DNA from 3 places in the Bacillus haimaensis genome. Region 1 is predicted to be linked to each of the others. Evidence: a T-box and tRNA genes for the amino acid it is inferred to sense, from the RefSeq annotation. Region 1 holds a T-box; the other regions hold tRNA genes.
The links. A T-box is a leader RNA that pairs with one kind of tRNA and senses whether it is charged. The one in region 1 lies ahead of pheS (phenylalanine--tRNA ligase subunit alpha), so its partner is inferred to be a tRNA-Phe.
Positions count from the first base shown of each region.

Region 1 (9,313 bases):
AAAACAAAACAGCCCCCTTAAAGGAGCTGCCTCAACTTAATACTATTTCAATCCGTCCTCAAGTGTAGAGAGCATTTCTGATTTTTCCTGCTCGGAGGAATTCTCCCAAATTACCTCAAACAACACGCCTAAACCTGGAAGCATTTTTTCCTCGCCTTTATTAATGGCATCTAGGATCGTATCTCTAAGTTGGTCTTGGGAATTGCCTTCCACATTCTGACGAATAGCATGACGTAAATTCAAATTCATCCTTATCACCTCGTAGGGAAAAATAGTATCATCCCTAGCTTGTCTGTTCACGGCTTTAAATATGTATAAAAAATGCGTATAATAGCAGTATCGAGCACTAAAAGGAGAATTACGACGTTGAAGCATATTGAATCGGTAAAAAATAATAAAGTGAAGCAGTGGAAGAAGCTGCATAAAAAGAAAGAACGCGAACAGTCAGGAATGTTCCTGATTGAAGGCTTTCACCTGATCGAGGAAGCGTTGAAAATAGAAGGTCTCATTGAAGAAATCATTGTAGCGGAAGACCGCTCCATCCCATCCGACTGGAACCTGAACAACGTGGAACTCATTTATGCTGTTCCTAATGTGCTAAAGGAACTCAGTGAAACGGAAACGCCGCAGGGGATCGCCGCCATCTGCCGGATATCCAAAAGTGATGAACAGGCCATCAAACCGAATCAACGGCTACTTTTCCTGGATAATGTACAAGATCCGGGAAATGTGGGCACGATGATAAGAACGGCTGATGCTGCAGGCTTGGATATGGTCATCCTGGGAGAAGGGTGTGCAGATCTATACAGCTCCAAGGTCATCCGTTCCACCCAGGGATCCCTTTTTCACTTGCCCATCATAAGAGGAAATCTGCAGGAGTGGATCCAACAAGCAAAGGAGCAAGGGATACCGGTTTTCGGAACATCTCTTCAAAATGGGATACCCTACAATGAAGTGAAACCTTCCGAGTCCTTTGCCCTTATCCTCGGCAACGAGGGAAAAGGCATGGCACCAGAGCACCTCAACCAGACGAACCAAAACCTCTACATCCCGATCTTTGGTCAGAGTGAATCGTTGAATGTCGGTGTCGCAGCAGGAATTTTAATGTATTATTTACGCGGATAGAGTTGCATCCGGCATCTGTTTTCAATATAATATAAAAATAGTTACATAAAATGCATGTTCAAAAAGGAGGATAAAAAGAGCAAAGAAGTTCGAGGAAGCGAAGTCTCGAGCACCGCAGCGTATATTTGGGATACGTGAGGAGCGGAGAAGCAAGCTGACGAAGAAATTCGAAGCTATTTTTACCGGACTTTTTGAACATCCTTATAAAGATTAAAGCAATGACAGAGGAAAGTAGCTTACTCCCAACCTTTTTCAGGGAAAAAATGCCGTAGACTGCAAGCATTTTTAAGGAAGGCTAAGTGAAATTTCACCTCCTGAGTTGGCACTTGGACCAGCAAACATGCTGTAAAGGTGTTCCGGTTAGATAGCCGTTATCTGGAATGGAGCGAACAAAGGGCACAAACTCTTTGTTAACTAGGGTGGTACCGCGAATATCTCGTCCCTTTTTGAGGGGCGAGTTTTTTATTTGTCAAAAAAGGAATCAAGGAGGAATAGATGTGGAAGAGCGTTTAAAGGAACTCGAAGCACTTGCGTTAGAGCAGGTTAGCCAAGCACAGGATTTAAAGCAGTTGAATGAAGTGCGTGTTGCGTACCTTGGAAAAAAGGGGCCAATCACTGAAATTTTAAAAGGAATGGGTAAGCTGTCTGCCGAAGAGCGCCCGAAAATGGGGGCACTTGCAAATGTTGTCCGTGAAGCTGTTGCTTCTAAAATCGAAGAAAAACAGGCGGAAATGGAAAAGGCGGAGGTAGCGAAAAAGCTTGCTTCTGAAACCATCGACGTAACATTACCGGGACGTCCTGCACCAACAGGAAATCCACATCCTTTAACAAAGGTAATCGAAGAAATTGAAGACCTGTTCCTTGGAATGGGATACACAATCACAGAAGGTCCGGAAGTTGAAACGGACTATTACAATTTCGAAGCATTGAACCTGCCGAAGGATCACCCGGCGCGTGATATGCAGGATTCCTTCTATATTACGGATGAAGTGTTATTGCGTACGCAAACTTCCCCTGTACAGGCAAGAACAATGGAAGCGAACAAGGAAAAAGGGCCAATCAAGATCATCTGTCCTGGTAAAGTGTATCGCCGTGATGATGACGATGCGACCCACTCCCATCAGTTCACGCAAATTGAGGGACTTGTCATCGATGAGAATATCAGCATGAGTGACTTAAAAGGTACGCTTGAAACTTTTGCGAAAAAAATGTTCGGCGAAGACCGTGAAATCCGTCTGCGCCCAAGCTTCTTCCCATTCACTGAGCCATCCGTTGAGATTGATGTGACATGTGCGAAATGTGGAGGAAAAGGCTGTGGCATGTGCAAGGGCACAGGCTGGATCGAGATTCTAGGTGCTGGTATGGTTCATCCCCGCGTACTCGAGATGTCCGGCTATGACCCGAAAAAATATCAGGGATTTGCTTTCGGAATGGGGCCGGAGCGTATTGCAATGCTGCGTTACGGCATTGATGACATCCGCCATTTCTACACGAACGATCAGCGTTTCGTGAAGCAATTCAATCGAGTTTAAGAGGAGGGAAAACCATGTTAGTATCTTACAATTGGTTAAAAGATTACGTAAATATAGATGATATTTCCGCAGAGGACCTGGCGGAAAAGATTACAAGAAGCGGTATTGAAGTGGAAGGCGTGGAGCTTCTGAATGATGGAATCCAAGGTGTTGTAGTCGGTCATGTCCTTGAAAGAGAGCAGCACCCGAATGCCGATAAGCTGAACAAATGTCTTGTGGACGTTGGAGACGAAGAGCCGGTGCAGATTATCTGTGGTGCACGAAACGTTGATAAGGGCCAGAAGGTTGCTGTTGCGAAAGTTGGCGCTGTTCTTCCCGGCAATTTTAAAATAAAGCGTGCGAAACTGCGCGGCGAAGAGTCAAATGGAATGATTTGTTCCCTGCAGGAGCTTGGCATCGGTTCCAAGCTTGTAGCCAAGGAATTTGCAGAAGGAATTTTCGTCTTCCCAGAAGGCGTGGAAGTCGGGACAGATGCACTCGATTACTTGAACCGTAACGACAAGGTAATGGAGCTTGGCTTGACGCCAAACCGTTCGGACGCCTTGAGTATGCTTGGAGTGGCCTATGAAGTCGGCGCAATCCTTGGAAGAGAAGTGAAATGGCCGGAAACAGCATACGATGCAAACAATGAACAGGCTTCCGACTACGTCTCAGTTAATGTGGATGCAGCAGAAGACAACCCGTTATATGTGGCGAAAATCGTGAAGAATGTGAAAATCGGTCCTGCTCCACTTTGGATGCAAGGTCGTTTGATGGCAGCTGGAATTCGTCCACATAACAATGTAGTCGACATTACGAACTATATTTTATTGGAATATGGTCAGCCATTGCATGCATTCGATTATGATCGTCTAGGAAGCAAGGAAGTTCTTGTTCGTCGTGCGAACAAAGATGAAAAAATCATCACGCTTGACGATGCAGAACGCACATTAACGGAAGATCATTTGGTCATCACAAATGGTACGGAACCGATCGCCCTTGCAGGTGTAATGGGTGGAGCGAATTCAGAGGTTCAATCAGACACTACCACAATCCTGCTTGAGTCTGCATACTTTAACGGAGTAACTGTCCGTAAAGCATCCAAAGACCACGGACTGCGCAGTGAAGCAAGTGCCCGTTTTGAAAAAGGAATCGATCCGAACCGCACGCGTGAAGCGGCAGAAAGAGCCGTTGCGTTGATGGCAGAGTATGCCGGCGGAGAAGTGGTCAGCGGTTCTGTTGAAGTGAACACGTTAAAAGTGGAGCCTGCAGTGGTAGTGACTACGGTGGAAAAAATCAATTCCGTTCTTGGCACAAGCGTCACAGCGGCTGAAGTGAAGGATATCTTTACTAGACTTCAATTCGAAGTGAAAGAAGACAACGGAAGCTTTACTGTAACGGTACCTACACGTCGCGGCGACATCACTATCGAAGAGGACCTAGTGGAAGAAGTGGCTCGTCTTTACGGTTACGATAACATTCCAACAACCCTGCCGGTAAGTGCAGCGACACCTGGAGTATTGACTCCTTATCAAGCGAAACGCCGTAAGGTTCGACGCTATCTGGAAGGTGCCGGTCTAATCCAGAACATCACGTATTCCTTGACAAGTGAAGAGCGTGCGAAGCAATTCGCTCTTGAGGATGGAAAAGTAATCCGTTTGGCGATGCCGATGAGTGAAGAGAGAAGTACCTTGCGTTTAAGCCTTGTTCCACATCTATTGGAGGCGCTGCAGCATAATATCGCTCGTTCCTTGCCTGCAAATGCAGTCTATGAAGTTGGATCAGTTTTCATTGGATCCGATGATAGCATCCTGCCTTCTGAAAAAGAGCGTCTGGCTGGAGCATTGACAGGATTATGGGAGCAGCATCCTTGGCAGGGTGAAAAAAAGGCCGTTGACTTCTTTGTGGCAAAAGGAATCCTGGAAGGCATGTTCGCAATGCTTGGTATAAGTGAAGAAATTTCATATACTCGTGCAGAGAAAGACGGCTTGCATCCTGGACGTACTGCAGAGATCCTTTTGAACGGAGAAAGTGTCGGTTTCATCGGCCAGCTTCATCCGGAAAAGTTAAATGAATTGGATCTACCTGAGACTTTCGTGTTCGAGCTTTCATTAACAGACCTTCTTGGTGCCAATGTGGAAGAAATCAAATACGAGGCCATCCCTAGATTCCCATCCATCGGTCGTGACATCGCACTTGTAGTCGACCGTAGTACGCCAGCAGGCGAGCTGAAAGCGGTGATCAAGGAGACTGGCGGAACACTACTCACTGATGTTCAGGTGTTCGACGTATACGAAGGAGATAAAATTGACGCTTCCAAAAAATCAGTCGCATTCGCGTTGCGCTACTACCACCCTGAGCACACACTGACTGACGAAGAAGTAACAAAAGTTCACACAAAAGTTCTGAAGGCAGTCGAAGAGAAATTTGACGCTGTGTTGAGAAGCTGAATAAAGTAAGAAATGATGAGAGATGCCATTCTAACAAGATGGTGTCTCTTTTTTTATACCTCCTGTTAATAAGGACGTTTGCAATTGAAGTATACTAGCTGGTGATTGGAGCAAAAGGCGAAGACTCCTGCGGGAGGTAGCGGTAGGCTGGAGACCCCGCAGGGCAAAGCCCGAGGAGGCTCCAGCACCGCCCCGCGGAAAGCGAAGCCTTTTGTGGAAATCAACAGCGGTGTTCAACAAGATTAAAAAATTCTACTAAAAAATAGGTAAAACGTACGATTTATAAGAACAGGTGTTCTGTTTTTCTGATAGAGTGGTATAATAGAGGAGACAGTATAATAGGAACGGGTGGTGCGGTGAGTCCCTGTGGAGAACGGGGGTGACCGTATGAGTGAAATGCAGCTATTTTTGACCTCAGGACTATTCCTCTTTGCATTTGTGAATCTAGTAATTGTGCTGATTAAGGAAATGACAAAAAAATAACCCACCCGTGACTACTGATTCGCTGTTAGGCAGTCGGGTGAGTTATTAGTACGTTCGACTCCACAGTAGCCGTGCTTCTGCGGGAGTTATACTGTTAAGGGTCAAAGTGCGTCCAACACTTTGGCTTCTTCGAATATGTGTATAGATTGATTATAGCACAACCTCAAAGGCTGTAAACAGATGCAAAAACATCAAACCAATTTTCTGGCTTTCAGCGTATTGGCGAAATGGACCTTGGCTATGCTGTTCAAAATTGATTCACCGTGAGTTCGAATCACTTTTGCAGCAACCTCATCCACTTTTGCCCCGGCACCTTTAGGGATGGTGACACCTGCAATCTCACTGATTTTGTCCATCTCTTTCAAAAAAGAATAGCGTGCGATAATGGATGCTGCTGCCACTGAAAGATGAAGGCCTTCTGCTTTTGTGGAAAAGTATACATTCTCTTTGATGATGGTCTTTTCTTTTGCCACATGCCTGTAGTACACGCCCGCTTCAGCAAACTGGTCGATCAGAATGGCGTCCGGCTTTTCCGGTACAATTTTGCCAAGCACGTTCTCTAAGGCCTTGTTATGCAATATCGCTTTGATTTTACCTTGTGTCATGCCGCTCTGTTGAAGCTTGTTGTATTTTTCATTGTGCAGAACAAGCAGGCTATATGTAATGTGTGGCAGAATGTTCTTTGCAATCTGCACAATTTTCTCATCAGTAAGGGCTTTTGAATCCTTTACTCCAAGCTCGGTCAGTTTCGCCATTTGGTCTTTTCTTACATAAGCGGCGCACACCGTAATGGGGCCGAAATAATCTCCTGTTCCCACCTCATCTGATCCGATGACTGATAATGACGCAAAACCAGGGGGCAGACCAGCTCCACTTTTGGTTACGGAAGACTTTGGCTTACCAGCAGTGCTTTTCGCTGAAGAAGCAGGTTTCCCTCCGAACTCTCTCCAGATCGCCGCTTCTTCATCTGCACTTTTTCCCTGGAATAATACTTTTCCTGATTTATAGGCTGTAATCATGCACTGAGGCGATTTTGCTGCGAACACAGCACCTGTTGGAAGCTTCTCGATCCGGTGGGGATGATAGAACTCTTTTAGCTTGATAAGAACACTTGTTGGCACTTGTATGACTTGATATGACAAATCTTTCACTCCTACTACAAAATTTTACATTTTTCTATGGAAACTAACAGGTTTGCTTTCCAACTTCCAATCTTTCATGGTATTATTAAGATTAGGATTTTATGAATGGGGGCATACACGTTGTCAGAGCAGAAAACTCGCACGACCGTCGACATATATGGACAGCAATATTCTATTGTTGGTACGGAAAGTATAAGTCACATACGACTTGTTGCTTCCATTGTCGATGAAAAAATGAGAGAAATCAATGGGAAAAATTCAAATCTGGATATCAGCAAACTGGCTGTCCTTACAGCAGTCAATGTTGTACATGATTATATCAAATTAAAAGATGCATACGATACACTTGAAAATGAAATGAAGAAAAAGGGCTGAATGGAATGTTGGATTTAATCATTATCTTCTTATTTATAATGGGGTTAATTATAGGCATACGCCGTGGTTTTATCATGCAAATCGTACATTTGTCCGGTTTTATCGCAGCGTTTGTCGTAGCATACATGTTCTATGCCGATCTTGCACCAAAACTGAAACTTTGGATTCCGATGCCAAGCTTTGGCGATCCGGAGTCGGCGACGATGTTTTTTGAAACAATCAGCTTGGATACCGCTTATTATCGTGCCATTGCTTTTGCTTTGCTATTTTTTGGTACAAGGATAGCGGCACAAATTATAGGTTCGATGTTTGATTTTCTCTCCCATCTGCCAATTCTGAAGCAGCTGAACAGCTGGGCTGGTGCTGTACTTGGTTTTGTGGAAATCTATTTGATTGTGTTTATTTTTCTTTACATAGGTGCATTGGTACCAGTGGAAATTGTCCAAAGCTCGATCAGTGATTCCTCCATGGCGAAAGGAATCGTCGAAAACACCCCTGTTTTTTCTGAAAAGCTGAAGGATTTATGGACAGGGTATATGGCCGGAAATTAAAACTCCTCTTCTTTCTTGAGGAGTTTTTCTTTTGTCATGGTGTCATGTCGGTTTTTCAATTGTACTTTTGGGTCAATTATTTGTATGATTTTAAGTAGGACTATTATTCATTGAGGTAGGGTGATACCAGTGAACAAGAAGCAGATTGTCAAATGGTTGGAGACCATTGCGATATATATGGAATTGAAAGGTGAAAACGGTTTTAAAGTATCAGCCTTCAGAAAAGCGGCGCTGGCACTTGAAAATGATGAGAGAAGCCTGAGTCAAATCGAGGATTTTACGAAGATAAACGGTATTGGAAAAGGGACTGCTTCCGTCATTCAAGAGGTACTGGAGACAGGGAAATCATCGGTGTTGGAGGAATTGCAGGAGCAGGTTCCAGAAGGATTGGTTCCATTATTGAATCTGCCTGGTCTTGGCGGAAAGAAAATAGCGAAACTTTATCAGGAATTAAACGTAGTGGATATTGTGACATTGAAAGAAGCGTGTGAGTCCGGGAAGGTTCAGGCTCTTGCAGGTTTTGGAAAGAAAACGGAAGAGAAGATACTGGCTGCCATAGAAGAAGTCGGGAAAAGGCCGGATCGCCTGCCAATTTCCTTTATGACGGAGATTGCAGAGGAAATAGAAAGACACCTTTCGGAAGTCTCCGGAATAGAGGCCTATTCCAGAGCGGGAAGCTTAAGAAGATACAGAGAAACGATAAAAGATCTTGATTTTATCATCTCTACCACGACTCCTGCAGAGGTCCGCGAACAACTTGTAAAAATGGACCGGGTCAAAGAAATTATCTCAAACGGGGATACGAAGGTTTCCATCGTGCTTGAATACAACTATGATGTTAGCGTCGATTTCCGAATGGTTGAGCCGATCAGCTTTCCGACGACCCTTCACCATTTTACAGGATCTAAGGATCATAATGTACGCATGCGCCAGCTCGCTAAGGACCGCGGTGAGAAAATAAGCGAGTACGGCGTGGAGAATGTAGAAACGGGTGAAGTCACCCATTTCGAAACGGAAGAAGAGTTTTTCAAGCATTTCGATCTTCCTTTTATCCCTCCTGAAGTCAGGGAAGATGGCACGGAAGTGGATTATGCGATCGATAATGGAGAAATTCCGCTTGTTTCCTTGAAAGACATTCAAGGCGATCTGCATATGCATACGACTTGGAGCGATGGCGCCTATACACTCGAAGAAATGATTGAAGCATGCCGCGCCAAAGGATACAAATACATTGCCATCACCGACCATTCCCAGTACTTGAAGGTGGCAAACGGACTGACGTCGGAAAGGCTGCGTCAACAAAAGGAAGAGATACGGAAGCTCAATGAGAAATATGAAGATATTACGGTACTATCAGGGGTGGAAATGGATATTCTGCCGGATGGTTCCTTGGATTATGATGATGAATTGCTTGAGGAGATGGACCTTGTCATCGCCTCCATCCACTCCAGCTTCTCGCAAAAGAGAGAAGTGATCATGGAGCGTTTGAAAACGGCATTGGAAAACAACCATGTGGACATCATCGCCCACCCTACAGGAAGGCTGATAGGTAAAAGGGAAGGCTATGATGTGGATATGGAAATGCTGATCAGATTGGCAAAGGATACGGATACGGCGCTTGAACTGAATGCCAATCCGCACAGATTGGACCTGGCAAGCAAATATGTAAGAATGGC
Region 1 covers NZ_CP158164.1:674,311-683,623, forward strand. The annotation lists gene ABN702_RS03225 (nuclease-related domain-containing protein) at 1-21, shown strand, start outside; gene sspI (small acid-soluble spore protein SspI) at 43-249, opposite strand; gene ABN702_RS03235 (TrmH family RNA methyltransferase) at 322-1,125, shown strand; T-box leader at 1,335-1,572, shown strand; gene pheS (phenylalanine--tRNA ligase subunit alpha) at 1,623-2,657, shown strand; gene pheT (phenylalanine--tRNA ligase subunit beta) at 2,672-5,086, shown strand; gene rnhC (ribonuclease HIII) at 5,761-6,711, opposite strand; gene zapA (cell division protein ZapA) at 6,817-7,086, shown strand; gene ABN702_RS03260 (CvpA family protein) at 7,092-7,637, shown strand; gene polX (DNA polymerase/3'-5' exonuclease PolX) at 7,761-9,313, shown strand, end outside.

Region 2 (9,313 bases), 2.2 Mb from region 1:
TCTGATGTGAAAGCCCACGGCTCAACCGTGGAGGGTCATTGGAAACTGGGGAACTTGAGTGCAGAAGAGGAAAGTGGAATTCCAAGTGTAGCGGTGAAATGCGTAGAGATTTGGAGGAACACCAGTGGCGAAGGCGACTTTCTGGTCTGTAACTGACACTGAGGCGCGAAAGCGTGGGGAGCAAACAGGATTAGATACCCTGGTAGTCCACGCCGTAAACGATGAGTGCTAAGTGTTAGAGGGTTTCCGCCCTTTAGTGCTGCAGCTAACGCATTAAGCACTCCGCCTGGGGAGTACGGTCGCAAGACTGAAACTCAAAGGAATTGACGGGGGCCCGCACAAGCGGTGGAGCATGTGGTTTAATTCGAAGCAACGCGAAGAACCTTACCAGGTCTTGACATCCTCTGACAACCCTAGAGATAGGGCTTTCCCCTTCGGGGGACAGAGTGACAGGTGGTGCATGGTTGTCGTCAGCTCGTGTCGTGAGATGTTGGGTTAAGTCCCGCAACGAGCGCAACCCTTGATCTTAGTTGCCAGCATTAGGTTGGGCACTCTAAGGTGACTGCCGGTGACAAACCGGAGGAAGGTGGGGATGACGTCAAATCATCATGCCCCTTATGACCTGGGCTACACACGTGCTACAATGGACGGTACAAAGGGCAGCAAAACCGCGAGGTCGAGCCAATCCCATAAAACCGTTCTCAGTTCGGATTGCAGGCTGCAACTCGCCTGCATGAAGCCGGAATCGCTAGTAATCGCGGATCAGCATGCCGCGGTGAATACGTTCCCGGGCCTTGTACACACCGCCCGTCACACCACGAGAGTTTGTAACACCCGAAGTCGGTGGGGTAACCTTTTGGAGCCAGCCGCCTAAGGTGGGACAGATGATTGGGGTGAAGTCGTAACAAGGTAGCCGTATCGGAAGGTGCGGCTGGATCACCTCCTTTCTAAGGAATATGACGCTGTTTGTTTTGTTTAGTTTTGAGAGAGCATTCTCTCAAAAAAATATGCGCTTGCGTCTGCAAGTGAATTCAAGAAGTTGGATTCCTCAGCGCATGGCAGCATGAAGTAACGCTCTGAAGCATCGCATGAAGTGATGCAAATCAGTAGCCATGTTCCTTGAAAACTAGATAACGTTAAGTAATATCAAGATACATTCACAAGTATCGTTCATCTTAGTAATTTTCTTTTAAGATATCATCGCTGATATCGAAAAAACATGACAATTAGTTTGTCAACGGTTAAGTTATTAAGGGCGCACGGTGGATGCCTTGGCACTAGGAGCCGATGAAGGACGGGACTAACACCGATATGCTTCGGGGAGCTGTAAGTAAGCTTTGATCCGGAGATTTCCGAATGGGGAAACCCACTGCTCGTAATGGAGCAGTATCTTTACCTGAATACATAGGGTACTGAAGGCAGACCCGGGGAACTGAAACATCTTAGTACCCGGAGGAAGAGAAAGCAAACGCGATTTCCTGAGTAGCGGCGAGCGAAACGGAATTAGCCCAAACCAAGAGGCTTGCCTCTTGGGGTTGTAGGACACTCAACATGGAGTTACAAAGGAACGGGGTAAATGAAGCGATCTGGAAAGGTCCGTCATAGAAGGTAAAAACCCTGTAGTTGAAACTTCGTTCCCTCCTGAGTGGATCCTGAGTACGGCGGGACACGAGAAATCCCGTCGGAAGCAGGGAGGACCATCTCCCAAGGCTAAATACTCCCTAGTGACCGATAGTGAACCAGTACCGTGAGGGAAAGGTGAAAAGCACCCCGGAAGGGGAGTGAAATAGATCCTGAAACCGTGTGCCTACAAGTAGTTAGAGCCCGTTAATGGGTGATAGCGTGCCTTTTGTAGAATGAACCGGCGAGTTACGATCCCGTGCAAGGTTAAGTCGATGAGACGGAGCCGTAGCGAAAGCGAGTCTGAATAGGGCGAATGAGTACGTGGTCGTAGACCCGAAACCAGGTGATCTACCCATGTCCAGGGTGAAGTTCAGGTAACACTGAATGGAGGCCCGAACCGACTCACGTTGAAAAGTGAGCGGATGAGGTGTGGGTAGGGGTGAAATGCCAATCGAACCTGGAGATAGCTGGTTCTCTCCGAAATAGCTTTAGGGCTAGCCTCATATGTTAGAGTCTTGGAGGTAGAGCACTGATTGGACTAGGGGTCCTCATCGGATTACCGAATTCAGTCAAACTCCGAATGCCAAAGACTTATCTATGGGAGTCAGACTGCGAGTGATAAGATCCGTAGTCAAGAGGGAAACAGCCCAGACCGCCAGCTAAGGTCCCAAAGTATACGTTAAGTGGAAAAGGATGTGGAGTTGCTTAGACAACCAGGATGTTGGCTTAGAAGCAGCCACCATTTAAAGAGTGCGTAATAGCTCACTGGTCGAGTGACTCTGCGCCGAAAATGTACCGGGGCTAAACGTATCACCGAAGCTGCGGACTGTTCTTACGAACAGTGGTAGGAGAGCGTTCTAAGGGCGTTGAAGCTAGACCGGAAGGACTGGTGGAGCGCTTAGAAGTGAGAATGCCGGTATGAGTAGCGAAAGAAGGGTGAGAATCCCTTCCACCGAATGCCTAAGGTTTCCTGAGGAAGGCTCGTCCGCTCAGGGTTAGTCGGGACCTAAGCCGAGGCCGAAAGGCGTAGGCGATGGATAACAGGTTGATATTCCTGTACCACCTCCACTCCGTTTGAGCAATGGGGGGACGCAGAAGGATAGGGTAAGCGCACTGTTGGATATGTGCGTCTAAGCAGCAAGGCTGAGAAGTAGGCAAATCCGCTTCTCCTATAAGGCTGAGCTGTGACAGCGAGGGAAATATAGTACCGAAGTTCCTGATTTCACACTGCCAAGAAAAGCCTCTAGCGAGGAGTATGGTGCCCGTACCGCAAACCGACACAGGTAGGCGAGGAGAGAATCCTAAGGTGAGCGAGAGAACTCTGGTTAAGGAACTCGGCAAAATGACCCCGTAACTTCGGGAGAAGGGGTGCTCTGTTAGGGTGTTAAAGCCCGAGAGAGCCGCAGTGAATAGGCCCAGGCGACTGTTTAGCAAAAACACAGGTCTCTGCGAAGCCGTAAGGCGAAGTATAGGGGCTGACGCCTGCCCGGTGCTGGAAGGTTAAGGGGAGAGGTTAGCGCAAGCGAAGCTTTGAACCGAAGCCCCAGTAAACGGCGGCCGTAACTATAACGGTCCTAAGGTAGCGAAATTCCTTGTCGGGTAAGTTCCGACCCGCACGAAAGGCGTAACGATCTGGGCACTGTCTCAACCAGAGACTCGGTGAAATTATAGTACCTGTGAAGATGCAGGTTACCCGCGACAGGACGGAAAGACCCCGTGGAGCTTTACTGTAGCCTGATATTGAATTTTGGTACAGCTTGTACAGGATAGGTAGGAGCCTGAGAAGCCGGAGCGCTAGCTTCGGTGGAGGCGTCGGTGGGATACTACCCTGGCTGTATTGAAATTCTAACCCGCAGCCCTTATCGGGCTGGGAGACAGTGTCAGGTGGGCAGTTTGACTGGGGCGGTCGCCTCCTAAAGAGTAACGGAGGCGCCCAAAGGTTCCCTCAGAATGGTTGGAAATCATTCGCAGAGTGTAAAGGCACAAGGGAGCTTGACTGCGAGACCTACAAGTCGAGCAGGGACGAAAGTCGGGCTTAGTGATCCGGTGGTTCCGCATGGAAGGGCCATCGCTCAACGGATAAAAGCTACCCCGGGGATAACAGGCTTATCTCCCCCAAGAGTCCACATCGACGGGGAGGTTTGGCACCTCGATGTCGGCTCATCGCATCCTGGGGCTGTAGTCGGTCCCAAGGGTTGGGCTGTTCGCCCATTAAAGCGGTACGCGAGCTGGGTTCAGAACGTCGTGAGACAGTTCGGTCCCTATCCGTCGTGGGCGCAGGAAATTTGAGAGGAGCTGTCCTTAGTACGAGAGGACCGGGATGGACGCACCGCTGGTGTACCAGTTGTCTTGCCAAAGGCATAGCTGGGTAGCTACGTGCGGACGGGATAAGTGCTGAAAGCATCTAAGCATGAAGCCCCCCTCAAGATGAGATTTCCTTTTACTTCGGTAAGTAAGATCCCTGAAAGATGATCAGGTAGATAGGTTCGAGGTGGAAGCATGGCGACATGTGGAGCTGACGAATACTAATCGATCGAGGACTTAACCAAAAAACAATGAACGACACTTGTGAATCTTGATAAGAAAAACGTTATCTAGTTTTGAAGGAATATAGCAAAAAAATGCTTGATTTTCTTCAAAGATATATTATAATAATATTTGTCTGGTAATGATGGCGAAGAGGCCACACCCGTTCCCATACCGAACACGGAAGTTAAGCTCTTCAGCGCCGATGGTAGTTGGGGGCTGTCCCCCTGTGAGAGTAGGACGTTGCCAGGCTGATATTGATCCACCATAGCTCAGCGGTAGAGCATTCGGCTGTTAACCGAAGGGTCGTAGGTTCGAATCCTACTGGTGGAGCCATATTATGGAGAGCTGTCCGAGTGGCCGAAGGAGCACGATTGGAAATCGTGTAGACGGTCAACGCCGTCTCAAGGGTTCAAATCCCTTGCTCTCCGCCATTATTTATTGGCCCGTTGGTCAAGCGGTTAAGACACCGCCCTTTCACGGCGGTAACACGGGTTCGAATCCCGTACGGGTCACCAAAGTTTTTTCGCGCTAGCGAAAATAACTAACCAAATCGCGCTAGCGAAAAAAATATTCCTTTTGAAAATAACTTTTATTACATTGGAGGATTAGCTCAGCTGGGAGAGCATCTGCCTTACAAGCAGAGGGTCGGCGGTTCGATCCCGTCATCCTCCACCATTAAGTTTTTATAGAATACTATAAGTCATAACTTAATTAATATTATCGCGGGGTGGAGCAGTCTGGTAGCTCGTCGGGCTCATAACCCGAAGGTCGCAGGTTCAAATCCTGTCCCCGCAACCAAAATGGTCCCGTGGTGTAGCGGTTAACATGCCTGCCTGTCACGCAGGAGATCGCCGGTTCGATCCCGGTCGGGACCGCCATTTTTAAGGCTCGGTAGCTCAGTTGGTAGAGCAATGGACTGAAAATCCATGTGTCGGCGGTTCGATTCCGTCCCGAGCCACCATTTTCCTTGAAAAGTTTTCATTTGCCGGTGTAGCTCAGTTGGTAGAGCAACTGACTTGTAATCAGTAGGTCGTGGGTTCGACTCCTATCGCCGGCACCACATATATGGAGGGGTAGCGAAGTGGCTAAACGCGGCGGACTGTAAATCCGCTCCTTCGGGTTCGGCAGTTCGAATCTGCCCCCCTCCACCATTTTCTAAAAAAGAGTAACATATTCATCTATAGGGGCATAGTTTAACGGTAGAACAGAGGTCTCCAAAACCTCCGGTGTGGGTTCGATTCCTACTGCCCCTGCCAATTTTTATTAATATTGTGGCGGTTGTGGCGAAGTGGTTAACGCACCTGATTGTGGTTCAGGCATTCGTGGGTTCGATTCCCATCAGTCGCCCCATTATTTTTTAAATGATTGATTTACTCATATAGATCAATACAAATAGCATAAATATTAATAGCAATATTATTGGGCTATAGCCAAGCGGTAAGGCATCGCACTTTGACTGCGACATGCGTTGGTTCGAATCCAGCTAGCCCAGCCATTTTGCGGAAGTAGTTCAGTGGTAGAACACCACCTTGCCAAGGTGGGGGTCGCGGGTTCGAATCCCGTCTTCCGCTCCATATAACATTCAGGTGGCATAGCCAAGTGGTAAGGCCAAGGTCTGCAAAACCTTTATCACCGGTTCAAATCCGGTTGCCACCTCCACTATTCAAAAAACGAAGGCTTATATAGATATAAGCCGGGGTGGCGGAACTGGCAGACGCACAGGACTTAAAATCCTGCGGTAGGTGACTACCGTACCGGTTCGATTCCGGTCCTCGGCACCATTTGAATAGTTGTTTTATTGTTATGCCGGTGTGGCGGAATTGGCAGACGCGCACGACTCAAAATCGTGTTCCTCTGGAGTGCCGGTTCGACCCCGGCCACCGGTACTTAAAGTATAGACAAGTTCTCGAACCTGTCTATGCGGGTGTAGTTTAATGGTAAAACCTCAGCCTTCCAAGCTGATGTCGTGGGTTCGATTCCCATCACCCGCTCCATACATAGTATATAACGCAGTGTCTCGTTTCTTGAAAACGATGCATTGCGTTTTTTAGTTTATACATAAAAGGCAGCGAATGCAAAAGGCCCCTTCTTGTTAAATGAAGAGGCTCTCAATTTATATGCTGTTGTTTATGTGGGACAAGGAACCTGTCCCCAACATGACTACGCGTCCCGTGCCGCCATGGACTTGGGTGAACATTTTTAGAATGGCGTCTAGCATTTTTTTGCATTCTTCTGTGTCCATGGAGGGCTTAAGGTATATGATCTGTACTGCTGAAGTGGTGGTTTCTGTGATGGCGGTTCTTTGGCTGTCTACAAAGGGACTGCCGAAGGAGCTTGTGGCGTCTTTTGCATGTACCATGTTCTTGAGGCTGATTTCCCGACCATTGAGTCCTTCGTAGGTGCTTTCTGCCTCTCCAATTGTAATGGAGATGTCCCCGTTAATCTTTGTGGAATCATAGATACCTAGGGGGATTTCGTATTTTAGGGAGAAGAAGTTATTCAGGTCTACAGCAGAGTTGAAAGGCTCCAGGAACTGTCCTTTTTTAATACGGCGATAAAGGGCTTCAACCGAAGGGCGATATCTGGAAGGGTCTGTGCCGGTTTGTTTGAAGACAGACCGCCATTCCATGATTCCTGGTATGTCTTTCATTTCTTTCTCAAGCAGGTCTATGTTCAAGGATTCCTGAAAAAGGCGGATCCTTCCTTTCAGCATTTGAGGGGAGCTGCCAATTGTGATATCTTCATAGAATATGATACCGAATTTTGCATTGGGGATAAGTTTTTTGACTATAGATTCCAGCGTTACTTGCATACTTTTCATCCCTTCCATTGTTTTCAATATGGTAAGTGTATCATATTTCGTTTAGGATATAGAAATGATGAATGATAGAAAGGCTTTAAGCAGTTTTTATAGAGGAGGTGTTTATTTTGAATATAGCCAACCGGAAGTTGAAGGACGAGATAATTGCTTTTAGCAAAGAGATAGGTATCGATAAAATCGGATTTGCTAGTGCAGGTGTTTTTACCGGGTTGAAAGAGAGGTTGCGAGTGCAGCAGGAAAACGGGTTTCAGTCTGGCTTTGAGGAGTCTGATATTGAGAAGAGGACGAATCCTGAATTGCTGCTTCCAAGAGCTAAATCAATCATTGCCATCGCATTGGCCTATCCGTCGAAGCTGAAGGATGCTCCACGGAGTACACGGGAGGATCGGAGAGGGATTTTCTGCCGTGCTTCCTGGGGAATGGACTATCATCATATTTTGAGGGACAAGCTCCAGCAGTTGGAGGCATTCATAAGGGAGAAACAGCCTGATGCATCTATGAAATCAATGGTTGATACAGGTGAGCTTAGTGACCGTGCTGTAGCAGAACGTGCAGGCATCGGCTGGAGCGGTAAGAACTGTGCAATCATTACTCCCGAGTTTGGGTCTTATGTGTATCTAGGGGAAATGATTACGACCATTGCCTTTGAACCGGATAAGCCTTTGGAGGATAATTGCGGTACATGCAATAAATGTGTGGAGGTATGTCCGACAGGAGCGCTTGTTCAAGGTGGACAGCTCGATTCGAATAAATGCATTGCGTTTTTGACACAGACGAAAGGGTTCCTGGCAGAGGAGTATCGGACGAAGATCGGTAACCGACTTTATGGCTGTGATACCTGTCAGACGGTATGTCCTGAAAACAAGGGGATGGACTTTCATTTGCATCCTGAAATGGAGCCGGATCCAGAAATTGTGAAGCCAACGTTGAAGCCTCTTCTCACAATATCAAATAGGGAATTCAAGGAAAGGTTTGAAAGGGTTTCAGGCTCGTGGAGAGGGAAGAAGCCTATCCAGCGTAATGCCATTTTGGCGCTGGCACATTATAAGGACAAGACGGCTGTTCCTGATCTATTGGAATTGATGAAGAATGATACTAGGCCTGTTATACGTGGTACTGCTGCTTGGGCAGTCGGAAAAATAGGAGATATATCTGCGCTGGAAGCATTAATTAAGTTTAAAGAGACAGAAAAGGATGAAGATGTACGATCTGAAATTGATAAAGGGATAGAGATGCTAAAAGGCGAGGGGTGAAACTCTCGTTTTTTTTGTATTCCAACTTTTTCTAATGATTATCAATCCCCCATCATACTATGAATATAAGGATAATATGATGGAGGGTTGTACATGAGGGAGAAGCTTATGCTGCATATTCAGAAAAGGTTGGAACAATATGTATCTAAAAGCAGGCATTCAGGTAGAGCCATTATTAATGGAGATACTATTTCAAGTAAGCAGGAGATGCATCGCAGGCGAGGTGCGGAAATCGTGAAATGTTACGCAACTGGGAGAATCCTATCCATGAACAGGGATATGGACGAAGAGGCAGCCATATATGAAGTGCATGTGAGGTATCTCATAAAGCTTAAGGAAGAGCTGTATATGGAGGAAGAAGCGGATCAACGCTATGCAGTTTGGCATGGAGAAGATGTTGTCCAGGATATACCCCTGCATGAAGAGGGCGTGAATATGCAGGAGGTATCCCTTCCATCGATGGAGGAGGAAGACTTGGAAAGGAACGTGAGATTTACTTATAATAGGTTGGAAGCAGTTCGCTACGCGGAGCAATGGTGGAATACGTTTAATCCAAAGTACAAGAAATTTGATGTGGACTGTACAAATTACATTTCTCAGTGCTTGCATGAAGGCGGAGCTCCAATGGTTGGTTATCCGAAAAAAAGCGGTGCGTGGTGGATGAGGAACAAAGACTGGAGCTACACCTGGACTGTCGCAAATGCCCTCCGCTGGTACCTCCCTACTGCCAAATCGGGGATGAAGTCAAGAGAAGTGGCACGTGCGGATCTGCTCATGCCAGGGGATGTCATCTGTTATGATTTTGAAGGTGATGGTCGATTTGACCATAATACGATTGTGGTAGCCAAGGATCCGAATAATGAGCCACTGGTAAATGCGCACACTTATAATAGTAGAATGCGGTATTGGAAGTATGAGGATTCCACCGCTTATACACCGAATATCAAATACAAGTTTTTTCATATCATCGACAGGAATTAAAGGTTGCTTCTCATTCAATAAAAAGGTATTGTTGTATAGGAAATATTTGAGGTATAAATTGAGGTGACGATTGTGGGATTACATGTTGTACTATATCAACCAGAGA
Region 2 covers NZ_CP158164.1:2,923,713-2,933,025, reverse strand. The annotation lists rRNA gene ABN702_RS14940 (16S ribosomal RNA) at 1-947, shown strand, start outside; rRNA gene ABN702_RS14935 (23S ribosomal RNA) at 1,240-4,172, shown strand; rRNA gene rrf (5S ribosomal RNA) at 4,285-4,401, shown strand; tRNA gene ABN702_RS14925 (tRNA-Asn) at 4,411-4,485, shown strand; tRNA gene ABN702_RS14920 (tRNA-Ser) at 4,492-4,583, shown strand; tRNA gene ABN702_RS14915 (tRNA-Glu) at 4,593-4,667, shown strand; tRNA gene ABN702_RS14910 (tRNA-Val) at 4,752-4,827, shown strand; tRNA gene ABN702_RS14905 (tRNA-Met) at 4,874-4,950, shown strand; tRNA gene ABN702_RS14900 (tRNA-Asp) at 4,955-5,030, shown strand; tRNA gene ABN702_RS14895 (tRNA-Phe) at 5,038-5,113, shown strand; tRNA gene ABN702_RS14890 (tRNA-Thr) at 5,137-5,212, shown strand; tRNA gene ABN702_RS14885 (tRNA-Tyr) at 5,220-5,303, shown strand; tRNA gene ABN702_RS14880 (tRNA-Trp) at 5,335-5,408, shown strand; tRNA gene ABN702_RS14875 (tRNA-His) at 5,427-5,502, shown strand; tRNA gene ABN702_RS14870 (tRNA-Gln) at 5,573-5,647, shown strand; tRNA gene ABN702_RS14865 (tRNA-Gly) at 5,652-5,726, shown strand; tRNA gene ABN702_RS14860 (tRNA-Cys) at 5,738-5,811, shown strand; tRNA gene ABN702_RS14855 (tRNA-Leu) at 5,845-5,933, shown strand; tRNA gene ABN702_RS14850 (tRNA-Leu) at 5,958-6,038, shown strand; tRNA gene ABN702_RS14845 (tRNA-Gly) at 6,073-6,146, shown strand; gene ABN702_RS14840 (B3/4 domain-containing protein) at 6,266-6,964, opposite strand; gene queG (tRNA epoxyqueuosine(34) reductase QueG) at 7,087-8,226, shown strand; gene ABN702_RS14830 (amidase domain-containing protein) at 8,320-9,207, shown strand; gene trmL (tRNA (uridine(34)/cytosine(34)/5-carboxymethylaminomethyluridine(34)-2'-O)-methyltransferase TrmL) at 9,271-9,313, shown strand, end outside.
Region 2: it encodes a tRNA-Phe, which carries the amino acid that the T-box ahead of pheS (phenylalanine--tRNA ligase subunit alpha) is inferred to sense. The anticodon was not compared.

Region 3 (9,313 bases), 230 kb from region 1:
CTCTGCGAAGCCGTAAGGCGAAGTATAGGGGCTGACGCCTGCCCGGTGCTGGAAGGTTAAGGGGAGAGGTTAGCGCAAGCGAAGCTTTGAACCGAAGCCCCAGTAAACGGCGGCCGTAACTATAACGGTCCTAAGGTAGCGAAATTCCTTGTCGGGTAAGTTCCGACCCGCACGAAAGGCGTAACGATCTGGGCACTGTCTCAACCAGAGACTCGGTGAAATTATAGTACCTGTGAAGATGCAGGTTACCCGCGACAGGACGGAAAGACCCCGTGGAGCTTTACTGTAGCCTGATATTGAATTTTGGTACAGCTTGTACAGGATAGGTAGGAGCCTGAGAAGCCGGAGCGCTAGCTTCGGTGGAGGCGTCGGTGGGATACTACCCTGGCTGTATTGAAATTCTAACCCGCAGCCCTTATCGGGCTGGGAGACAGTGTCAGGTGGGCAGTTTGACTGGGGCGGTCGCCTCCTAAAGAGTAACGGAGGCGCCCAAAGGTTCCCTCAGAATGGTTGGAAATCATTCGCAGAGTGTAAAGGCACAAGGGAGCTTGACTGCGAGACCTACAAGTCGAGCAGGGACGAAAGTCGGGCTTAGTGATCCGGTGGTTCCGCATGGAAGGGCCATCGCTCAACGGATAAAAGCTACCCCGGGGATAACAGGCTTATCTCCCCCAAGAGTCCACATCGACGGGGAGGTTTGGCACCTCGATGTCGGCTCATCGCATCCTGGGGCTGTAGTCGGTCCCAAGGGTTGGGCTGTTCGCCCATTAAAGCGGTACGCGAGCTGGGTTCAGAACGTCGTGAGACAGTTCGGTCCCTATCCGTCGTGGGCGCAGGAAATTTGAGAGGAGCTGTCCTTAGTACGAGAGGACCGGGATGGACGCACCGCTGGTGTACCAGTTGTCTTGCCAAAGGCATAGCTGGGTAGCTACGTGCGGACGGGATAAGTGCTGAAAGCATCTAAGCATGAAGCCCCCCTCAAGATGAGATTTCCTTTTACTTCGGTAAGTAAGATCCCTGAAAGATGATCAGGTAGATAGGTTCGAGGTGGAAGCATGGCGACATGTGGAGCTGACGAATACTAATCGATCGAGGACTTAACCCAAAAAACAATGAACGGCACTTGTGAATCTTGATAAGAAAAACGTTATCTAGTTTTGAAGGAATATAGCAAATAATGCTTGATTTTCTTTCAAAAGTTTATATAATATTAATAGTCTGGTGGCGATAGCGAAGAGGTCACACCCGTTCCCATACCGAACACGGAAGTTAAGCTCTTCAGCGCCAATGGTAGTTGGGGGCTGTCCCCCTGTGAGAGTAGGACGTTGCCAGGCTATATATATTCGGAGGATTAGCTCAGCTGGGAGAGCATCTGCCTTACAAGCAGAGGGTCGGCGGTTCGATCCCGTCATCCTCCACCAAGATTTTTTCACGTAGTGAAAATAATCAACCATTTTTCACGCAGTGAAAATAATCATCATTTCATGCCGGTGTAGCTCAGTTGGTAGAGCAACTGACTTGTAATCAGTAGGTCGTGGGTTCGACTCCTATCGCCGGCACCACTTTTCTTAAATATTTTACGTGCCATTAGCTCAGTCGGTAGAGCATCTGACTTTTAATCAGAGGGTCGAAGGTTCGAGTCCTTCATGGCACACCATTTATCTTGCGGGTGTGGCGGAATTGGCAGACGCGCTAGACTTAGGATCTAGTGTCTTTGACGTGGGGGTTCGAGTCCCTTCACCCGCATTGTAATTTTATAACGCGGAAGTAGTTCAGTGGTAGAACACCACCTTGCCAAGGTGGGGGTCGCGGGTTCGAATCCCGTCTTCCGCTCCAACAGACTTGCCGGGGTGGCGGAACTGGCAGACGCACAGGACTTAAAATCCTGCGGTAGGTGACTACCGTACCGGTTCGATTCCGGTCCTCGGCACCAGATTTTCTTCGCAGAAGCAAAATAACTTTCATAAGCGCCCGTAGCTCAATTGGATAGAGCGTTTGACTACGGATCAAAAGGTTAGGGGTTCGAGTCCTCTCGGGCGCGCCATTTACGGGGAGTAGCTCAGCTTGGTAGAGCACTTGGTTTGGGACCAAGGGGTCGCAGGTTCGAATCCTGTCTTCCCGACCATTAAGATTTCATTTGGGGCCTTAGCTCAGCTGGGAGAGCGCCTGCTTTGCACGCAGGAGGTCAGCGGTTCGATCCCGCTAGGCTCCACTTATAGAAATATAAACTTCACTTTTTTGGCGGTGTAGCTCAGCTGGCTAGAGCGTACGGTTCATACCCGTGAGGTCGTGGGTTCGACTCCCTCCGCCGCTACCAAAAAAAGGACCTTTAGCTCAGCTGGTTAGAGCAGACGGCTCATAACCGTCCGGTCGTAGGTTCGAGTCCTACAAGGTCCACCAGAAATTCTTATATTCGGAGGAATACCCAAGTCCGGCTGAAGGGATCGGTCTTGAAAACCGACAGGGGCGTCAAAACCCGCGGGGGTTCGAATCCCCCTTCCTCCTCCATTATATATATAAGAATGATGAGAATTTTATATGTATTTACATTGTCGCGGGGTGGAGCAGTCCGGTAGCTCGTCGGGCTCATAACCCGAAGGTCGCAGGTTCAAATCCTGTCCCCGCAACCAAATGGTCCCGTGGTGTAGCGGTTAACATGCCTGCCTGTCACGCAGGAGATCGCCGGTTCGATCCCGGTCGGGACCGCCATTTTTAACTTAATAGTGGCTCGGTAGCTCAGTTGGTAGAGCAATGGACTGAAAATCCATGTGTCGGCGGTTCGATTCCGTCCCGAGCCACCATTTTTATATTAATGAACATTAGCCGGTGTAGCTCAGTTGGTAGAGCAACTGACTTGTAATCAGTAGGTCGTGGGTTCGACTCCTATCGCCGGCACCAGTTCTACAAAAAAATAGTATTATGGCGGTTGTGGCGAAGTGGTTAACGCACCTGATTGTGGTTCAGGCATTCGTGGGTTCGATTCCCATCAGTCGCCCTTTTTTTTTTGCGGGTGTAGTTTAATGGTAAAACCTCAGCCTTCCAAGCTGATGTCGTGGGTTCGATTCCCATCACCCGCTCCATATGGGCCTATAGCTCAGCTGGTTAGAGCGCACGCCTGATAAGCGTGAGGTCGGTGGTTCGAGTCCACTTAGGCCCACCATATGATTTATTCCACCATAGCTCAGCGGTAGAGCATTCGGCTGTTAACCGAAGGGTCGTAGGTTCGAATCCTACTGGTGGAGCCATATTCGGGGAAGTACTCAAGTGGCTGAAGAGGCGCCCCTGCTAAGGGTGTAGGTCGTGTAAGCGGCGCGAGGGTTCAAATCCCTCCTTCTCCGCCATCAAAATTCAATCATGCGGCCCGTTGGTCAAGCGGTTAAGACACCGCCCTTTCACGGCGGTAACACGGGTTCGAATCCCGTACGGGTCATCAAAAAGTTGTGGTATTTTTATAAATATCATGGCTTTTTTTATTTTGCGAATTTGTTTGAATAAGCCTTTCTTCTCTTTACGTCGTAATAAAAAATATGATAATTTGATCTTATATTATTTTTTGATCCCCGGATTTTCTCATTATAAACGATATCAGTCCAATCAAATTCCTCCTAAACTAGCTGCTCCTTATTCCCCAAAGAAACTTCTTCTAACTTATTTTTATACCCCATATACTACCCAATAAAACCCAAATTCAAATAATAATATTATTATTTTTATATAACTTTTAAGATGTAACCGCTTCCACATTCATTCACCCTTCTTTTTCTGTAAAAAACTTTTCGACAAAATCTCTTATAAAACAATTGAATATCCTGTCATATTTTCTTTATTGTAAACCTTTACATTTATTCAGTCATATCAAGAACTCTGAAGGGATGGTAATGGAAGCGGTTTCCGTAAAACAGCGTATTTTCGACAAAATAGCAAAATATTGTGAATTTTGTAATTTCGTGTCTAGCGATTGGACCTTGTCGTAAAAAGGAGAATGGGTTAAAAAAGAGAATAGTAAAGTATAACAATAATCTTTTTGAAACTATTCCGAAAGGGTGACGATATTGATTGCAACGAGCGCCACTGATTTTCAGCTGCACCTATTTCATGAAGGGACCTTGTATAAAAGCTATGAGCTTTTTGGTGCACATGTAATAAAGCATCGGAAAAAGGTTGTCGGCACCAGGTTTACAGTCTGGGCACCTCATGCAAAGGCGGTTAGGCTGATTGGTACATTCAATGACTGGAATGGAAAAGAATACGTATTAGAAAAACTGAATAATGAGGGTGTCTGGAGTATTCAATTGCCAGAAGAGCTAACTGGCCACCTTTACAAATATGAAATAGTGACAAAAGAAGGGGAAGTGTTACATAAGTCTGATCCATTTGCATTTCATGCAGAGGTCCGTCCAAAGACCGCTTCCATCGTCTATGACCTGGAAGGATACAAGTGGAAGGATCAAAACTGGCGGAGACGAAAAAAGAGAAAGCTAGTGTATGAGAAGCCGATGTTCATTTACGAATTACATATGGGCTCATGGAAAAAGAAGGAGAACGGAGAGCTATACTCCTATTTGGAGCTAATAGAAGAATTGATTCCCTATGTGAAAGAGCATAAATTTACTCATATAGAGCTCTTGCCATTGATTGAGCATCCTTATGACAGGTCTTGGGGATATCAGGGGACAGGTTATTATGCTGCAACGAGCCGTTATGGCACTCCACGTGAGTTAATGGCTTTTATTGATGCCTGTCATCAAGAGGATATCGGGGTGATACTGGATTGGGTACCTGGACACTTCTGTAAGGATGCGCATGGGCTATCCATGTTTGATGGAACTCCAACATTTGAGTATCAAACCTACAATGATCGGGAAAATGAGGTATGGGGAACGTCCAATTTCGATTTGGGGAAGCCTGAAGTAAGAAGCTTTCTGATTTCCAATGCGATGTTTTGGATGGAGCATTTCCATGTGGATGGATTCAGGGTAGACGCTGTTGCCAATATGCTGTATTGGCCCAATACGCAGGAAGTCCATGCGAATCCTTTTGCACAGGAATTCTTGAAAAAGCTGAATGAAGCGGTTTTTGAATTCGACTACAGTGCACTGATGATCGCGGAGGATTCAACGGATTGGCCATTGGTTACCTCCCCTACATCTGTTGGAGGACTTGGTTTTAACTATAAATGGAATATGGGCTGGATGAATGACATTCTTAGCTATATGGAGGCTCCTCCCGAGCAAAGGAAGCATTTGCATGACAAGGTCACCTTTTCCATAGTCTATGCCTTTTCAGAGAATTTCATTTTACCTTTTTCCCATGACGAAGTAGTCCATGGGAAGAAATCTTTATTGAATAAGATGCCAGGAGAATACCAGGATAAGTTCAAGCAGCTGAGGCTATTGTATGCTTTTCTGGTCGCCCATCCAGGTAAAAAGCTGCTATACATGGGAAGTGAATTTGGCCAGTTTGATGAATGGAAGGACCTCGAGCAGCTCGACTGGTTCCTACTGGAAGAGTATGAAACACATCAGCAGATGAATCTATATGTAAAAGATCTGCTTGCCTTCTACCAGAGTCAAAAGGCTTTATATGAACTGGATCATTCACCTGATGGATTTGAGTGGATTGATGCAGATAATCGGGAACAAAGCATTTTCTCCTTTGTTCGAAAAGGAAAGAAGCAATCTGATACACTCGTGGTCTTATGTAATTTTACCGGAGCGTCCTATGAACAGTATAAAATTGGTGTTCCACTTTTAGCGGATTATGAAGAGGTTTTCCATTCCGATCACGTACAGATTGGTGGTACAGGTATCGGAAATGAGGAGGTAATTAGTGCGCAGGAAGGTGCATATCACGGCAAGGAGTTTCATATGATGGTCAATGTTGCGCCCTATGGAGTGAGCATGTGGCGTCCTAGGAAAATTCGAGGGGAGAGTAATGGGAGATGATGAAGAATAAATGTGTAGCAATGTTACTGGCAGGAGGAAAAGGAAGCCGATTAAGTTCCTTGACTAAAACACTTGCAAAACCTGCTGTACCGTTCGGTGGGAAATATCGGATCATTGATTTTGCATTAAGCAACTGCACCAACTCCGGGATTCATACGGTTGGCGTTTTGACACAATATCAGCCACTTGTATTAAATTCATATATAGGAATTGGAAGTGCATGGGACCTGGATCGTAAAAATGGAGGAGTGACCGTTTTACCTCCATATACGGAATCCTCCGGTGTGAAATGGTATACGGGAACGGCAAGTGCCATCTTTCAGAACCTTAACTACTTAAAGCAATATGAGCCTGAATATGTGCTTATCCTATCTGGTGACCATATTTATAAAATGAACTACGCAGAAATGCTGGATTATCATATTAAGAAGGATGCTGATGTCTCCATATCAGTAGTGGAGGTTCCATGGGAGGAAGCAAGCCGCTTTGGAATCATGAATACGAATGAAAAGCTTGAAGTAGTGGAATTTGACGAGAAGCCGGCCAACCCGAAAAGCAATCTTGCATCCATGGGAATCTATATTTTCAAATGGTCCGTTCTGAAGGAATATTTGGAGATGGATGATCGTAACCCGGATTCCAGCCATGATTTCGGAAAGGATGTCATTCCTTTGCTGCTTGAAGAGAATAAGAGATTGGTAGCCTATCCTTTCGAAGGCTATTGGAAGGATGTCGGAACGGTTAAAAGCTTATGGGAAGCCAACATGGATCTATTAAAAGAGGATTGCGAGTTGAACTTGTTTGAATATGACTGGCGTGTTTATTCAGTCAACCCAAATCAGCCTCCTCAATATATTGCTCCATGTGCGGATGTAAATGATTCCCTTGTCAATGAAGGCTGCTTCATCGAAGGGAAAATCGATCATTCTGTCCTTTTCCAGGGAGTGAAGGTAGGGAAGAATTCCGTTATTCAAAATTCTGTCCTGATGCCAGATGCGGTGATTGGTGAAAATGTCTATATCAATAAGGCAATCGTACCTTCCGGACTTGTGATCCCTGATGGAGTTGTCATATGCCCAGAAAAAAATGAAGATGAAATCATTTTGGTCACGGAAGAAATGATGGAAAAAGGGATTTTCTCTATATCATAATTAGAATACGCCAAAGGAAGGATGAGAATCATGAATAAATCTATGCTCGGAATCATTGATGCGACCATTCATAATGAAGAAATGAAGGAGCTTACGTTAAAGAGGTCTATCGCTGCTGTTCCGTTTGGCGGCCGTTATCGCCTGATCGATTTTGTTTTATCCAATATGGTAAACTCGGAAATTCAAAGTGTAGCAATTTTTCCTCGATTTCAGTATCGCTCATTGATGGATCACCTGGGTTCAGGCAAGCAATGGGATTTGGACCGTAAACGTGACGGCTTGTTCTTTTTCCCAAGCTCTGTGGGGGAAGTGGACGGAAATACAGGGTCATTTCAGCATTTCAAGGAGAATGAAGATTTCTTTCTGAGAAGCACGCAGAAGTATGTGGTTATCTCAAACAGCTATACGGTTTGTAATATGAATTTCAAGGTAATGCTAGAGCGCCATTTGAATAACCGCTGTGATATTACACATGTTCTTCATCAGGAAGAGTCCATGGACATATTTATTTTAGAAAAGGATTTGCTGGTAAAGCTTTTTATGAACTATGAAAAAACAGGCTATGGAAGCATAATGGATGTAGTAGACGATATGAATAGCGGGTATAAGGTCTGTAACTATGAATTTACTGGTTATGCGGCTGTCATAGATTCCATTGAAAGCTATTATAAGCATAGCTTAGAACTGCTGAATCCTGCTGTATGGCAGCAAGTGTTCATGAAGAACCAGCCCATCCTTACAAAAGTCAAGGATGAACCGCCGACAAGCTATGGCAAGGATGCCTTTGTTAAGAACTGCATGATAGCCAATGGTGCTATCATTGAAGGGCATGTGGAAAATAGTATCATTTTCCGAGGTGTGAAAGTAGGCAAAGGGACTGTCATCAAAAATAGCATTGTCATGCAAAAAGGTGTAATCGGATCGAATTGTGTTTTAGATTCTGTCATTCTAGACAAAGATGTAAAGGTAGAGGATGGCACGGCAATAACAGGTAAACAAGATTCTCCATATCTAGTTAGAAAAGGTACAGTACAAGGAGCTCTGATGAATTCGTGAAGGTATTGTTTGTCGTATCGGAATGTGTTCCGTTTGTAAAATCTGGTGGCTTGGGCGATGTTGCGGGAGCATTGCCTAAGGAACTGAAAAAGCTTGGTACGGATGTAAGGGTCATTCTGCCGAAGTATGGGCAGATCCCAGAAGCATACAGAAAGAAAATGAAGCGAATCCAGACCACCTATGTGGATGTCGGTTGGAGACATCAATACTGTGGAATTGAACAATTGGTGCTGGATCATGTCACCTATTATTTCATTGACAATGAGTATTACTTTAAGCGAGATTCCTTGTACGGCCATTTTGACGATGGGGAGCGCTATTCCTTTTTCTGCCGGGCGGTACTGGAAAGTATGACGGCCATCGATTTTGTTCCTGATGTGATTCATTGCCATGACTGGCACACGGGAATGGTCAATTTCCTGCTTGAAATAGAATACAGGAAAAATCCACGCTTTGAGCATATTCAAAGTGTATTTACTATTCATAACCTGCAATTTCAGGGGGTCTTTCCTCAGGATATCCTGAAGGACCTATTGGGAGTGGAAGAGCAGTTCTTCTCAACAGACCAGCTTGAGTTTTATGGAAATGTGAATTTTATGAAGGCAGCGCTAGTTTCTTCCGGACTGATTACAACGGTAAGTCCGACGTATAAAGATGAAATCCAAACCGCATTTTTTGGGGAGAAGCTCGATGGAGTCCTGCGCTTCCGCGGTGATGATCTGATTGGCATCATTAATGGAATCGATGATGAGATGTATAATCCAGAAACGGATGAGCATATCGCAGCCACTTATCATGCATCCAAACCTGAAGATAAGAAAATAAACAAACGGGCGCTCCAGAATCTATGTGGATTGCCTGTTAAAGAGGATATTCCCATCATCGCAATGGTTAGTCGCCTGACCAAGCAAAAAGGGTTGGACCTGGTGACGAGAGTCCTTCATGAAGTGCTAGAGGATGATGTTCAGGTGGTGGTATTGGGAACGGGAGATCACAGGTTCGAAAATTATTTCCGTGAATTGTCTCATCATTATCCTGAAAAAGTAAGGACCTTCATCGGATTCGATGAGGCACTGGCTCACCAGATATACGCTGGTGCTGATATGTTCCTCATGCCTTCCCAGTTTGAACCTTGCGGATTGGGACAATTGATTGCCTTGC
Region 3 covers NZ_CP158164.1:445,173-454,485, forward strand. The annotation lists rRNA gene ABN702_RS02045 (23S ribosomal RNA) at 1-1,105, shown strand, start outside; rRNA gene rrf (5S ribosomal RNA) at 1,218-1,334, shown strand; tRNA gene ABN702_RS02055 (tRNA-Val) at 1,346-1,421, shown strand; tRNA gene ABN702_RS02060 (tRNA-Thr) at 1,487-1,562, shown strand; tRNA gene ABN702_RS02065 (tRNA-Lys) at 1,582-1,657, shown strand; tRNA gene ABN702_RS02070 (tRNA-Leu) at 1,666-1,746, shown strand; tRNA gene ABN702_RS02075 (tRNA-Gly) at 1,762-1,836, shown strand; tRNA gene ABN702_RS02080 (tRNA-Leu) at 1,845-1,933, shown strand; tRNA gene ABN702_RS02085 (tRNA-Arg) at 1,968-2,044, shown strand; tRNA gene ABN702_RS02090 (tRNA-Pro) at 2,049-2,125, shown strand; tRNA gene ABN702_RS02095 (tRNA-Ala) at 2,140-2,212, shown strand; tRNA gene ABN702_RS02100 (tRNA-Met) at 2,241-2,317, shown strand; tRNA gene ABN702_RS02105 (tRNA-Ile) at 2,324-2,400, shown strand; tRNA gene ABN702_RS02110 (tRNA-Ser) at 2,416-2,508, shown strand; tRNA gene ABN702_RS02115 (tRNA-Met) at 2,554-2,630, shown strand; tRNA gene ABN702_RS02120 (tRNA-Asp) at 2,634-2,709, shown strand; tRNA gene ABN702_RS02125 (tRNA-Phe) at 2,726-2,801, shown strand; tRNA gene ABN702_RS02130 (tRNA-Thr) at 2,823-2,898, shown strand; tRNA gene ABN702_RS02135 (tRNA-His) at 2,923-2,995, shown strand; tRNA gene ABN702_RS02140 (tRNA-Gly) at 3,007-3,080, shown strand; tRNA gene ABN702_RS02145 (tRNA-Ile) at 3,084-3,160, shown strand; tRNA gene ABN702_RS02150 (tRNA-Asn) at 3,171-3,245, shown strand; tRNA gene ABN702_RS02155 (tRNA-Ser) at 3,251-3,341, shown strand; tRNA gene ABN702_RS02160 (tRNA-Glu) at 3,359-3,430, shown strand; gene glgB (1,4-alpha-glucan branching protein GlgB) at 4,053-5,945, shown strand; gene ABN702_RS02170 (glucose-1-phosphate adenylyltransferase) at 5,942-7,096, shown strand; gene ABN702_RS02175 (sugar phosphate nucleotidyltransferase) at 7,127-8,152, shown strand; gene glgA (glycogen synthase GlgA) at 8,149-9,313, shown strand, end outside.
Region 3: it encodes a tRNA-Phe, which carries the amino acid that the T-box ahead of pheS (phenylalanine--tRNA ligase subunit alpha) is inferred to sense. The anticodon was not compared.